3 regions of the Mesorhizobium sp. ISC15 genome follow, and region 3 is predicted to be linked to each of the others. Evidence: predicted binding sites of a transcription regulator. Region 3 holds the regulator's gene; each other region holds the start of a gene.
The links. Region 3 encodes PhoB, which activates phosphate uptake and scavenging genes when phosphate is short. Its sites were predicted from a motif close to TGTCATNNANCTGTCAT; they were not measured.
Positions count from the first base shown of each region.

Region 1: the regulator PhoB is predicted to act here: its motif matches at 2,135-2,151, upstream of pstS (phosphate ABC transporter substrate-binding protein PstS).
Region 2: the regulator PhoB is predicted to act here: its motif matches at 2,179-2,195, upstream of RPG13_RS19035 (esterase-like activity of phytase family protein).

Region 1 is NZ_JAVSPX010000001.1:5,474,365-5,478,575, reverse strand. Features, by position in the region: gene RPG13_RS26425 (DMT family transporter) at 92-985, shown strand; gene RPG13_RS26420 (2OG-Fe(II) oxygenase) at 1,099-1,842, shown strand; gene pstS (phosphate ABC transporter substrate-binding protein PstS) at 2,276-3,370, shown strand; gene RPG13_RS26410 (Na/Pi cotransporter family protein) at 3,455-4,211, shown strand, end outside.
Region 2 is NZ_JAVSPX010000001.1:3,955,175-3,959,385, forward strand. Features, by position in the region: gene RPG13_RS19020 (IS5 family transposase) at 1-421, shown strand, start outside; gene RPG13_RS19025 (hypothetical protein) at 697-912, shown strand; gene RPG13_RS19030 (glycoside hydrolase family 25 protein) at 1,089-2,105, shown strand; gene RPG13_RS19035 (esterase-like activity of phytase family protein) at 2,256-4,211, shown strand, end outside.
Region 3 is NZ_JAVSPX010000001.1:596,277-600,487, reverse strand. Features, by position in the region: gene pstA (phosphate ABC transporter permease PstA) at 1-623, shown strand, start outside; gene pstB (phosphate ABC transporter ATP-binding protein PstB) at 636-1,451, shown strand; gene phoU (phosphate signaling complex protein PhoU) at 1,488-2,195, shown strand; gene phoB (phosphate regulon transcriptional regulator PhoB) at 2,212-2,901, shown strand; gene RPG13_RS02955 (ROK family protein) at 2,936-4,183, opposite strand.

The sequences.
Region 1 (4,211 bases), 4.9 Mb from region 3:
GGGCAACGCCCCGTCCGATTCCAACGCGTAGGCGATCCGTAAGCGGGGTTCAGCCAGCCTTCCCTCGACGTCCAAAGCGAGGGGAAGACCGATGTCGAAGCTGCATGCCAATCTTCTGCTTCTGTTCGCCGCGGCACTATGGGGCCTCGGCAATGTTTCGCAGAAGACCATTCTGGACCATCTCGACCCGTTGAGCGCGGTCGGCATGCGCTGCCTGATCGGCTGGATCCTGGTGCTGCCGCTGATCGCCACCGAACCCCGGCGACCGCCAGGCGGCCTCTATCGCGCGAGCTTGGCAAGGGTCAGCGTGCTGTTTGCAATCGCGATCGTCCTGCAGCAGATCGGCTATCTCGGCACGTCGGTGACGAATGCCAGCTTTCTGGTCAGCACGGCGACGGTGATGACGCCCTTCGCGGCGTGGCTGCTGGTCGGCGAGCGGCTGACAGCGGCCGTCGGCCTCGCCGCCGGCCTGACGCTGGTCGGCGCGCTGCTCTTGTCCGGCGGCATCGCCAGCTTCAACCAGGGCGATGTGGCGATCATGCTGTCGGCGGCCTGCTACGCGCTCTGGATGGTCGAGCTCGGTCGTCATGCGCAGACCTATGGACGCCCGTTCACCGCCATGGCGGCGCAGTTCCTTGGCGCGGCGGTGATCAGCCTGCCGCTCGGCTTCTTCCATGGCAATCTGTCGCCTGCCAATGCGTTCGATGCCTGGCCGCAACTGCTTGTGCTCGGCGTATTCTCTACCGCCGTCTGCTTCGGCATCCAGACGATTGCCCAGCGTTTCACCTCGGCCAGCCACGCGGCGGTAATCGTCAGCGCCGAAAGCGTGTTCGGCGCCCTGGGCGCGGCACTTTTCCTGGGCGAGCGGACATCGTTCGTCGGCATGCTTGGGGCAACGATCATGCTGGCCGCCGCCCTCTACCTCGCTACTTCGGGGGGCGGAGCGATCAGGCCAGCGCCCGAAAACGGCGCCACCGGTGCTTGAGATTGTGAGACGCGACACACCGAACTATGCAACCCCTTTGGCAGGAAACGGGTGGTTCGCGCGCACTGTTTCACCCATCTGATGGGCAGGACGAAGCCAGAGGAGGCAAAGCCATGACCATTCATTCGATAGGTTCGAGGGCAGCGGTCCGATCGGCGGAGACGCGCGTCGCCGCATATGATTGGCAGGCGTTGGCCGGGGAGATGAGCGGCTATGGCTGCGCGGTGATGGAAAAGCTGCTGACGCCGCAAGAATGCCGGGAGGTCGCCGGGCTTTACCCGGACGAGAGCCATTTCCGCAGCCATGTCCATATGGCGCGGCACGGCTTCGGCAAGGGCGAGTACCGCTATTTCCGCTATCCCTTGCCCGAGCTGATCGGCGGCTTGCGCACCGCGCTCTATCCGCGCCTCGCCGCGGTCGCCAACGACTGGAACCAGCGCATGAGCATCGCCCAGCGCTATCCGGACGAGCATGCCGCGTTCCTCAAGCAATGCCATGACCAGGGCCAGACACGGCCGACGCCGCTTCTGCTGCAATATGGTACCGGCGACTTCAACTGCCTGCATCAGGATCTCTACGGCGATCTTGCCTTCCCGCTGCAGGTGGCGATCCTGCTGTCCGAACCCGGCAAGGACTTCACCGGCGGCGAGTTCGTGCTGACCGAACAGCGCCCGCGCATGCAGAGCCGGGCCGAGGTGGTGCCGTTGCACCAGGGCGATGCGGTCGCCTTCGCGGTGCACAATCGTCCGGTCCAGGGCAGCAAAGGCAGCTACCGCGTCAATCTCAGGCACGGCGTCAGTAGGCTTCGCTCCGGCATGCGCCATACCGTCGGCATCATCTTCCACGACGCGAAGTGAGGGCTGCGTAGACTTCCTTCTCCCCTTCTCCCCTTGGGGGAGAAGGTGGATTGGCGCGCAGCGCCAAGACGGTTGAGGGGTGTTGGACGGAGCGCCGTCGTTGCCAAGCTGGAACACCCCTCATCCGTCGCCTTCGGCGACACCTTCTCCCACAAGGGGGAGAAGGGTGAGCGCGAGGCGCAACGTTGGAGCCCAGTCCTTCGGACCCCAATTCTTCATAGGAGTCCGAGGAACGGGCGGGACAAGTGATCGCGGAAAATCCGAATAAAAAAGATTCGCCCCACAAGATCTCTGTCATCCAATTGTTAACCAAGGTTCATACGATGAGCAATGTTGTCTCTCGGCCGGTGTGTGTTCGCCGGGCGGACGACTGTTGATATCTGCCAAGACTGAAAAGTAGATTTTTATTTGCGCAGTATAGTCGGGGATCGCCATGATGTTTCCAGCAAGCTTTGCGTCACTTCGGCGCAAATGGCCGAAGATAACCGGATCAAGTGGCGCCATCACGCTGGCTGTTGCCTTGATGATCGGTGCCGCTGCGCAGGCTGAGCCTATTCGCGGCGCTGGATCGACACTGGCTGCCCCGATCATCGGCAAATGGGCAACGGCCTACGAGAGCGCCCGCGCAGATGGCGGCGACTATATCTCGCCCGATTGGAAGGTTGACTATGAGATCGTCGGCTCGCTCGCCGGCATCCTGCGTCTCGACCAGCCGGACATGGACTTTGCCGCGACGGATGCGCCGATCAACGCCGCCGACCTCAGGAAAGCCGGCCGCCAGCAGTTTCCGATCGTGATGGGCGCCATCGCCGTCGTCGTCAATCTCGACGGCATTGGCCCGGGAAGCCTTCGCCTGACGGGGCCGCTTCTGGCCGACATCTATCTGGGCAAGATCCAGTCATGGTCCGATCCCGCGATCAAGGCGGCGAATCCGGATCTGACGCTGCCCGATCTTAGGATCAGCGTTCTTCACCGTAAGGATGGGTCCGGCTCGACTTTTGTGTTCACGGAGTATCTGTCGGCGGTCAGCGACGAGTGGAAGAGCAAATACGGCGCCAACACACTGATCTCGTGGCCGCTCGGCGCCGATGCCGAAGGCACGCAGAACCTCATTCGAGCCGTGCATGACACGAAGGGGGCGATCGCCTATGCCGAATCCGGCCAGGCGCAGCGCGCCAGCCTTTCCTACGCGCTGATCGAGAACAAATCCGGCAAGTTCGTCAAGCCGGAGCCCGACGGCGTGCAGGCTGCTGCGACGTCCATCGACTGGGCGCAAACGACCGATTTCTTCGCTTCGCTGACCGATCGAGACGGAGATGCCGCCTATCCGATCAGCACGGCTGTGTTCGCGGTCGTTCAGGTCTCGGGCCGTTCGGAACATCGCTATCGCCGCGTGCACGACCTTTTCCGGCTCGCCTTCGCGCAGGGCGCGGGCGACGCCGCCGCGCTCGGCTATGTGCCGCTGCCGAAGGCGCTCGTCGACCAGGTCGAACAATACTGGGCGAGCCAAGCGCCCGTCGGAAACTGAGCTGAAGAGCCAGGCTGCCTCGCGCAGCACCTGAACTGAACGTCATATCGCGCCGTGGTAACGGCTTGTTGGGGACTGCGTGACATGGACATAGATATCTTCAAGGACATCCTCGTGCCGGTGATCGGGGGGTTGGGCATCTTCATGCTCGGCCTCGACTTCATGGCAAACGGCATCCAGGCGCTTTCGGTCAACCGGATGCGCGCCTTTCTCGCCAAGGCCGCCGGAACGCCGATCAAGGGCGTGCTGGCAGGAACGCTGATCACCGGCGTCATCCAGTCGTCGACGGCGATGAGCGTCATGGTCGTCGGCCTGGTCAATGCCGGGGTCATCGCCCTGAGACCGGCGATCAGCGTGATCATGGGCGCCAATATCGGCACCACGCTCGGCAACGGGCTCATCGCCCTGCCGCTCGGCCCGCTTGGATTGATCCTGGCCGGCGTGTTCTCGCTGGTCTACTGCTTCGCCAAAAGCGAAAAGGTCAAGAACATTGCGCTCGCCTGCATGGGCTTCGCGCTGATCTTCTATGGCCTCAACCTGATGACCGGCGGCCTGCGCCCGCTTCGCAACCTGCCTGAAGTCATGGCCCTGCTGCAGACCCTCACGGCCGACTCCTATCTCAACCTCCTCAAATGCGTGTTCATCGCCGCCGGCGTGACCGCCATGATCCATTCGTCCTCGGCGACGATCGGCATTGTGATGGGCCTTGGCGCCGCCGGCATTCTCGACTGGACGACGGCCGTCGCCTTCTCGCTCGGCGCCGATCTCGGCACCACGATCACCTCGTGGATGGCTTCGCTCAATCTTTCGAAGAACGCCAAGCGGACCGCTTACGCGCACA
Region 2 (4,211 bases), 3.4 Mb from region 3:
CGACCAGGAGCACACCTTGATCCGGCGTGTCGAGGCGAGCGACGCCTCGGTCACCGACACCGAGCCGGCCGACCAGTTGATCTGCGGCGACGAGAAGGCGGCCTATGGCGATCAAGCCTATTACACCCACGCCCGCCATGCCCGGCTCGCCGCCGCCAACATTAAGGACCGGCTGATGCGGCGGCCCAACAAGCATCACCCCGAGTTGCCGCCGCGCCACAAGCTGCGCAACCGGCTGATCGCCAAGGTGCGGGCGGCAGTGGAGCGGCCTTTCGCCGTGTTCAAGGAGCGTTACGGCATGCGACGCCTGCGCTTCTTCAACCTCGCCACCAACCGCACGCAGTGCATACTGGCCGCCTGCGCTTACAATCTGCGCACCATGATTGGCGTCCTCTATCCACCCGATGAGAGGCGGACATGAGGGAGGAGTGCGTCCACAATCCGGCAGGATGGCTGCCTAAACCGACAAAGGCCCCGCAAGGGCCGCGGAAAACCGCTCTGCCGGCCTTCAAAAAGGCCCTCACTGACCACCGAAATCCACTTCGCTCCCCGTGCAAAGCCCTCACAAGGGGAGAAGGCAAGGGTGCGTGCCCAATTTTTTTCATCCGGGACACGAGATAGCCGGCAAAGCGTCATTGGCGAGCCATCATTGCCACCTATCTATTGGTTGCGGGTCGGCGGTCGAGGAGGCGATGGATGAACGACAGAATCAACACCCTGGATGAGCTTTTGAGCGATCCGATGATCAAGCTCGTGATGGAACGCGATCGCGTGCAGCCAGCGGCGCTTCGCACGCTGCTTGAAGAAAAGGTTCGTCGGGCGGAGGATGATGCGCCGGTCAACCCCGATCGCTTTGTGCCGCCGGCTCACATGGTGGCCGAGACCTGCCACAAGCTATGGCTGTGCAGCTAGGCAACAGTGCCTGACAGGGTCAGCGGTCTTTCGCGCTGTCCCGCGGACGCTTCGATGAAGAAGCCCCTAACAATTTGATTCAAACTTTGTTGGTAATTTCTCGTTAGTAATCTGGACTGGTTTGTCCGGCGGCGCTGTCTTGCCATCGGTCTGTTGTGTTTTGCGTACAGGTCCAGATGCGGTTATCAGGCGTCGTTATCTTCTCGATCGCAGCGCTGTGCCTTGCCGGCTGCACGTCGACGTCCAGCGTCGACGCGCTGCAAGTGCCGTCCAGCGAGACGACCAGCTCGGTTGTGAGGCCGCCCGCGCCGGTCGCGTCGGTCGGTGCCGCCGATGCCGCACCCGCCTTCGCTCAGGAAGAGGCGATGGACCAAGCCGTGGCGCTGGCTCCTCCAGAGCCTGTGGAAAGCATTGAACCACCCGCCGAGCCAATTGCCCTGGTGGCGCCGAAGCGGCTGGCGCGGGCAGCACCGATCCTCGCCGAGCCGGTCCAGCGCTATCGTTTTCGTGACGCCAAGCCGATCAATTTCGGCAGGGCCTCGCCCAGGCACCTCGCCGTTCACGGCGTCGACGTTTCACGCTGGCAGGGCAACGTGAACTGGGACAAGCTGCGCGCGCAGGGCGCGAACTTCGCCTACATCAAGGCGACCGACGGCGGCGATCATCTCGACCCGATGTTCAGGAAGAACTGGCGCAATGCCGACGCTGCCGGCCTCAAGCGCGGCGCCTATCACTTCTTCTATTGGTGCCGCACGGCAGGCGAGCAGGCCGACTGGTTCATCCGCAACGTGCCGAGGGTCGAGGGCGCCTTGCCGCCGGTGATCGATGTCGAGTGGAACGGCGAATCCAGCTGCAAGCGGCGGCCGTCGCGGCAAAAGGTGCTGGAGAAGATGCAGGTGTTCATGGACAAGCTGGAACGCCACTACGGCCAGCGGCCCATCATCTACACCGCACCCGATTTCTACCGCGACAATCTGCGTGGCGCTTTCCCCGACTATCCGTTCTGGCTGCGCGCGGTCGCACAGCACCCGTCAAAGGTCTATCCCGGCCGCAAATGGGTGTTCTGGCAGTATTCCGGCTCCGGCCTGTCGCACGGCGTGAGGGGCCGCATCGACCTCAACGTCTTCCACGGTGACGAGAGAGCCTGGCGGAACTGGGTTGGCGGGCGGCAGATGGTGGCCGAGGCGGAGTAGGCAGTCGCAGAGACCGCATTTGCAGGCCAGCCCGACGTGAGTATCGACGGACCCTGACCGCCTGTCGCGGAATTGTCATGGATCCGTCATCGCATTGAAATGTCGCTCCTCCAAAGCAGGTGGCTTCCATCCGAACAGGAGACGCCACCCGTGCCCCGCCATTCCGCGCTTTTCGTCCTGACGGCAGCGCTTGCTGCCTCCGTTTCGCTGCCGGCCCATGCCGACATGATGTTCAACCGGGTCGCGAGCTTCGCAGTCGCCGGAAACCTCCCGGCGGACGTCGAGAAGGCCACGCCGACTTCGTCCGAGATCATCGCGGCCTCCGAAGACGGCATGACGCTGGTCTATTCCGACAGCCCGCTCGGTGCGGTCGGTTTCATCGACATCACTGACCCCAAGGCGCCCAAGGCCGGCGGCATCGTCAAGATCGACGGCGAGCCGACCTCGGTTGTGGTGATCGGCGGCAAGGTGCTGGCCGGCATCAACACGTCGGAGAGCAAAGCCAAGCCTTCGGGCAACCTTACGGTCATCGACCTTGCCTCCAAGGCGATCGAAAGCACCTGCGACCTCGGCGGCCAGCCGGACTCGCTGGCGCTGAACAAGGACGGCAAGTTCCTCGCCATCGCCATCGAGAACGAGCGCGACGAGGAGGTGAACGACGGACAAATACCGCAGATGCCGGCGGGCGACCTCAAGATTTTCACGCTTGCCGAAGGCCAGCCTGATTGCGCGACGATGAAGACCGTGAACCTGGCGGGCATCGCCGGAGTCGCGGCGGAAGATCCGGAGCCGGAATTCGTCGCCTTCAACGAGGCTGGCGAGATAGCGGTCACGCTGCAGGAAAACAACCACATCGCCATCGTCAACGCCGAAACCGGCGCGATCGTCACGCATTTCTCCGCAGGCTCGGTCACGCTGGACAAGATCGACACCAAGAAGAACGGCGCCTTGTCCTTCGATGGCAAAATGGAAAACGTCGCGCGCGAACCCGATGCCGTGAAATGGCTCGACAATGACCGTCTCGTCGTCGCCAACGAAGGCGACTACAAGGGCGGCTCGCGCGGCTTCACAATCTTCAGCAAGAAGGGCGAGGTTCTCCACGAATCCGGCCCGTCCTTCGAGTATGAGGTTGCCAATGCCGGTCATTATCCCGACGCCCGGAACAAGAAGGGCATCGAGCCGGAAGGTCTCGAGACCGGCACCTTCGGCGAAGACAGGCTGATTTTCGTCGCTTCGGAGCGTGGCTCTGTTGTCGGCGTCTACAAGGACACCGGTGCTGAGCCTCAGTTTGCCCAGATCCTGCCCTCCGGTATCGCTCCAGAAGGCCTGGTCGCGATCCCATCGCGCAATCTGCTGGTCACCGCCAACGAGGCCGACCTGGTCGAGGACGGGCTCGCCCGCTCGCACGTCATGATCTACGAGCGCTCCGAGGGTCCCGCCACTTACCCGATGATCACGGCAAAGCTCACGGCAGACGGCACGCCGCTCGGCTGGGGTGCGCTTTCGGCGCTCGCGGCCGGCGATGCCGCCGGCAAGCTGTTCGCGGCCTCGGACTCGTTCTACGCCAACGCGCCCTCGATCTTCGAGATCGACGCCACGCAGACCCCGGCGCTGATCACCGGCAAGACCATCGTCACGCGTGGCGGCCATCCTGCGCAGAAGCTCGACATCGAAGGTATTGTCGCCGACGGTGAAGGCGGCTTCTGGCTGGCCAATGAAGGCGATCCGGCAAAGCTCGTCCCGCACGCCATCCTGCGCGTCAACGACAAGGGCGAGATCAAGCAGGAAATCGGCTTCCCGATGGAATTGCTCGCCCACCAGACCCGCTTCGGTCTCGAAGGCATCACGACCATCGGCGAAGGCGACGAGCTGACGCTGGTGATGGCAGTGCAGCGCGAATGGACCGACGATCCTAAGGGCCAGGTCAAGCTTTTGGCCTACAAGCCGAAGGCCAAGGAATGGTCGGCGGTGCGCTATCCGCTCGAAGCGACCGAAGCTGGCTGGATGGGCCTGTCGGAGATCGCCGCGCATGAAGGCAAGCTCTACATCCTCGAACGCGACAACCAGATCGGCGACCTAGCCAAGGTGAAGCGCGTCTATTCGGTG
Region 3 (4,211 bases):
CCATCGCCTTCCCGATCGGCGTTTCGGCGGCGATCTATCTTGAGGAATTTGCGCCCAAGAACCGGCTGACGACGATCATCGAAGTGAATATCAACAATCTGGCGGCGGTGCCTTCGATCGTCTTCGGCCTGCTTGGACTTGCCGTATTCCTGAATTTCTTCGGCCTGCCGCGCTCGGCCCCGGTGGTCGGCGGCATGGTGCTGGCGCTGATGACCCTGCCGATCATCATTATCGCCTCACGCGCTTCGCTGCGCGCCGTGCCACCGTCGATCCGCGAGGCGGCGCTTGGCATCGGAGCGTCCAAGGTCCAGACCGTATTCCATCACGTCCTGCCGCTGGCGATGCCGGGTATCATGACCGGCACCATCCTCGGAATGGCGCATGCGCTGGGTGAAACCGCGCCGTTGCTGATGATCGGCATGGTCGCCTTCATCGTCGACATTCCCGGTGGCTTCACCGATCCCGCGACGATCCTGCCGGTGCAGATATTCATGTGGGCCGATTTTCCTGAAGCGGGGTTCCAGCAGAAGACTTCGGCGGCGATTTTGATTTTGCTGGTGTTTTTGGTCATCATGAATGCCATCGCGGTGATACTGCGCAGGCGCTTCGAGCGGCGCTGGTAAGGAGTAGAGGATATGAACATCATGACGGAAGCCAGCGTCGAGCAGAAACTGAGTAGCGGAACCAACGAGCCTTCGATCAAGATGAAGGGCGAAAAGGTCTCCGTTCATTACGGCGAGAAGCGAGCTCTGTTCGACGTGGATCTCGATGTCCGCGAGAACCAGGTGACGGCGTTGATCGGCCCATCGGGCTGCGGCAAGTCGACCTTTCTGCGTTGCTTGAATCGAATGAACGACACGATCGACATCGCGCGGGTAAGCGGCAAGATCACGCTCGACAACGAGGATGTCTACGACCCGAAAATCGATGTCGTCGAGCTGCGAGCTCGCGTCGGCATGGTGTTCCAGAAGCCGAACCCGTTTCCGAAGTCGATCTACGAAAACGTCGCCTACGGTCCGCGCATTCACGGTCTGGCCAGGAGCAAGGCGGAGTTGGACGGCATCGTCGAATCGAGCCTGAAGAAGGCCGGCCTGTTCAACGAGGTCAAGGATCGCCTGCTCGAGTCGGGCACTGGCCTTTCCGGTGGCCAGCAGCAGCGTCTGTGCATTGCGCGCGCCATCGCTGTGTCGCCGGAAGTGATCCTGATGGACGAGCCTTGTTCGGCGCTCGATCCGATCGCCACCGCCCGTGTCGAGGAACTGATTGACGAACTGCGCCAGAACTACACGATCGTCATCGTCACCCATTCGATGCAGCAGGCAGCGCGTGTGTCGCAACGCACGGCGATGTTCCATCTCGGCTATCTGGTCGAGGAGGGCGCGACCGACAAGATGTTCACCAACCCCGACGACAAGCGCACCCAGGACTACATCACCGGCCGGTTCGGCTAAGCGGTCCGGCTAATTTTCGAGCACGAGGACAGTATCATGGGTGAACATACCGTCGCATCTTTCGACGAGGAATTGGAGCACATCGACAGGCTGATCCGCGACATGGACGAGCTCGCCGCCGCGATGGTCGCAGCGTCGATCCGCGCGTTGCTTGCGTCAGATAATGCGATGGCGCAGCGCGTCGTCTCGGATGACGCCATCATGGATGCGCGGCAGCGCGAACTCGACGACAGCGCGATCACGCTGATCGCCAAGCGGCAGCCGATGGCGCAAGATCTGCGCGCCGTGGTTGGCGCAATCCGGATGGCCGGCGATCTCGAGCGCATCGGCGACCTGGCCAAGAACATAGCCAAGCGGGTCAGCGCCGTCGGGCAGAGCGCCACGCCGCGTAATCTCTCGCACGGTATCGACGCGATGGCGGATCTCGTTCTCGAGCAGCTCCGCGGCGTGGTCGAGCACTATGTGTCGCGCAACGCCGGCGCGTTGAAAGAGCTGCGCGCCGCCGACGAGAAGATCGACGTGAAATACACGGCGGTTTTTCGCGAACTCCTGACCTACATGATGGAGGACCCGCGCAACATCACCGCCTGCACGCATCTTCTGTTCTGCGCCAAGAATCTCGAGCGTATCGGCGATCATGTCACCAACATCGCCGAAAACGCCTACTATGTCGTGACCGGGCAGCAATTGCCGGCGGATCGACCGAAGCTCGACGAAACGACGATGTCGGCGTCGGCGACATGACAGGGGTAACCGGCCGATGATCGCGCCGCGCATCATGGTGGTGGAGGACGAAGAGCCGCTGGGCGTCCTCCTTCGCTACAATCTGGAATCCGAAGGCTATCAGGTCGAGGTGGTGACGCGCGGCGACGAGGCCGAAATCCGGCTTCAGGAAAACGTGCCCGATCTTCTGGTGCTCGACTGGATGGTGCCGGCGGTTTCGGGCATCGAGCTTTGCCGTCGCCTTCGGGTGCGTCCCGAAACCGAGCGGCTGCCGATCATCATGCTGACCGCGCGCGGCGAGGAAAGCGACCGGGTGCGCGGCCTCTCGACCGGGGCCGACGACTATCTGGTCAAGCCGTTCTCGACACCGGAATTCATGGCCAGGGTCAAGGCGCTGCTGCGCCGCGCCAAGCCCGAAGTGCTGTCCAGCGTGCTGAAGGTCGGTGACATCATGCTCGATCGCGAATCGCACAGGGTCTATCGCAAGAAGAGCGAGATCCGGCTCGGGCCGACCGAATTCCGGCTGCTCGAATTCATGATGCGGCACCCGGGTCGGGTGTTCTCGCGCAGCCAGTTGCTCGACAATGTCTGGGGCGAGACGATCTACATCGACGAGCGCACGGTGGACGTCCATGTCGGCCGGCTGCGCAAGGCGGTCAACAATGGCCGCATGCCCGATGTCATCCGCACCATCCGCGGCGCGGGCTATGCGATCAGGGAAGACTGAACAGACTGCCTGAATTCAAGCTGCGTTCTTCCATTCAGGCCACGTGCTTCCTGGCCGTGCCGGACTTCCCTTGCGCGCCCGGCGCGAAAATCTCCTGGTCGACGAAGCTCAGCGCTCGCATGGCGCAGCCTTCGCGGATCAGCGGCAGCTCGTTCGGCTCGGTGTCGAAGGAAATCGAACCCGAATGCTGACCGCCGGCGGTCTGAGCGATGGCCTCGCGCAGGGCCGGCTCGATCAGGTCGAAGGCGGCAGCGCTGGCGCCGACCATGGCGACCGGCGCCGGATCGATCAACGCGAACAGGCTGCCAAGCCCGAAGCCGAGCGCTTCGCCGGCCTTGCGGTAGGCTTCGCGCTCGGGTCCGTCCGTCTGGCGCGCCCGGGCCGCCAGTGCCCGCATCTCGGCGTCGCTGACATCGGCGACCGGCTCGGCGTTCTCGCTCAACTGCCTTGCATTGCGCCAGATGGCGTAGTTGCCGGCATAGGCCTCGACGCAGCCGCGCCGCCCGCAGCGGCAAAGCGCGCCGCCCGGCCGGTGGATCATGTGGCCGAATTCGCCGCCTGAGGAATGGGTGCCGGTGAACAGTTCGCCCTTCAGCACCAGCCCCATGCCGATGCCGTGGGAGAGCAGGATGGCGATGAAATCGTCGCGGTAGCGATCCGGGTCGCGCCAGCGCAGCGCCACGGCCATCATGTTGCAGTCGTTCTCCATGATGGCCGGGATGCCGAACTCACGTTCCAGAATGTCGGCGAAGGCAATGTTCGTCTGCGGCGTGATCGGCGACCACAACATGGCGCGCGCATGGGAATCGGTGATGCCCTGGATCGCCAGCGCGATGCGGGCGACGCTTTGGACATCGAGATCGGGATCTTCGAGCCGGCGCCGGACGATGGCGACACATTCGTCGATCAGCTCGTCGCGCGACATGGTCAGCGTGTCCAGCCGGCGCTGTTCCTCGGCGACCACTTGTCCGGCATAATCGATGACGGCGACCGAAAGGAAATTCAGCGACAACACGACGGCCAACACCGCTGCCGCTTCCGGATTGAGGCTAAGGCCGACCTGCGGCCGGCCGCGTTTCAGCGAAACGGTCTCGCTCGCTTTGCTCTCGGTCAGGATGCCTTCCTGGATGAGGTCGGAAGAGATCGCCGATATGGTCGAATGGCTGAGGCCGGTGGTCGCGGCGATCTCGGTTCGCGACGGCTGGCCTGCCCGGCGTACGGCCGAAATCACCATCGCCCGGTTGCGCCGACGCAAATCGTCATGACGGATTCCAACCGACATTCTTTTGCTTCCTCCCTCTTGCCGCGGC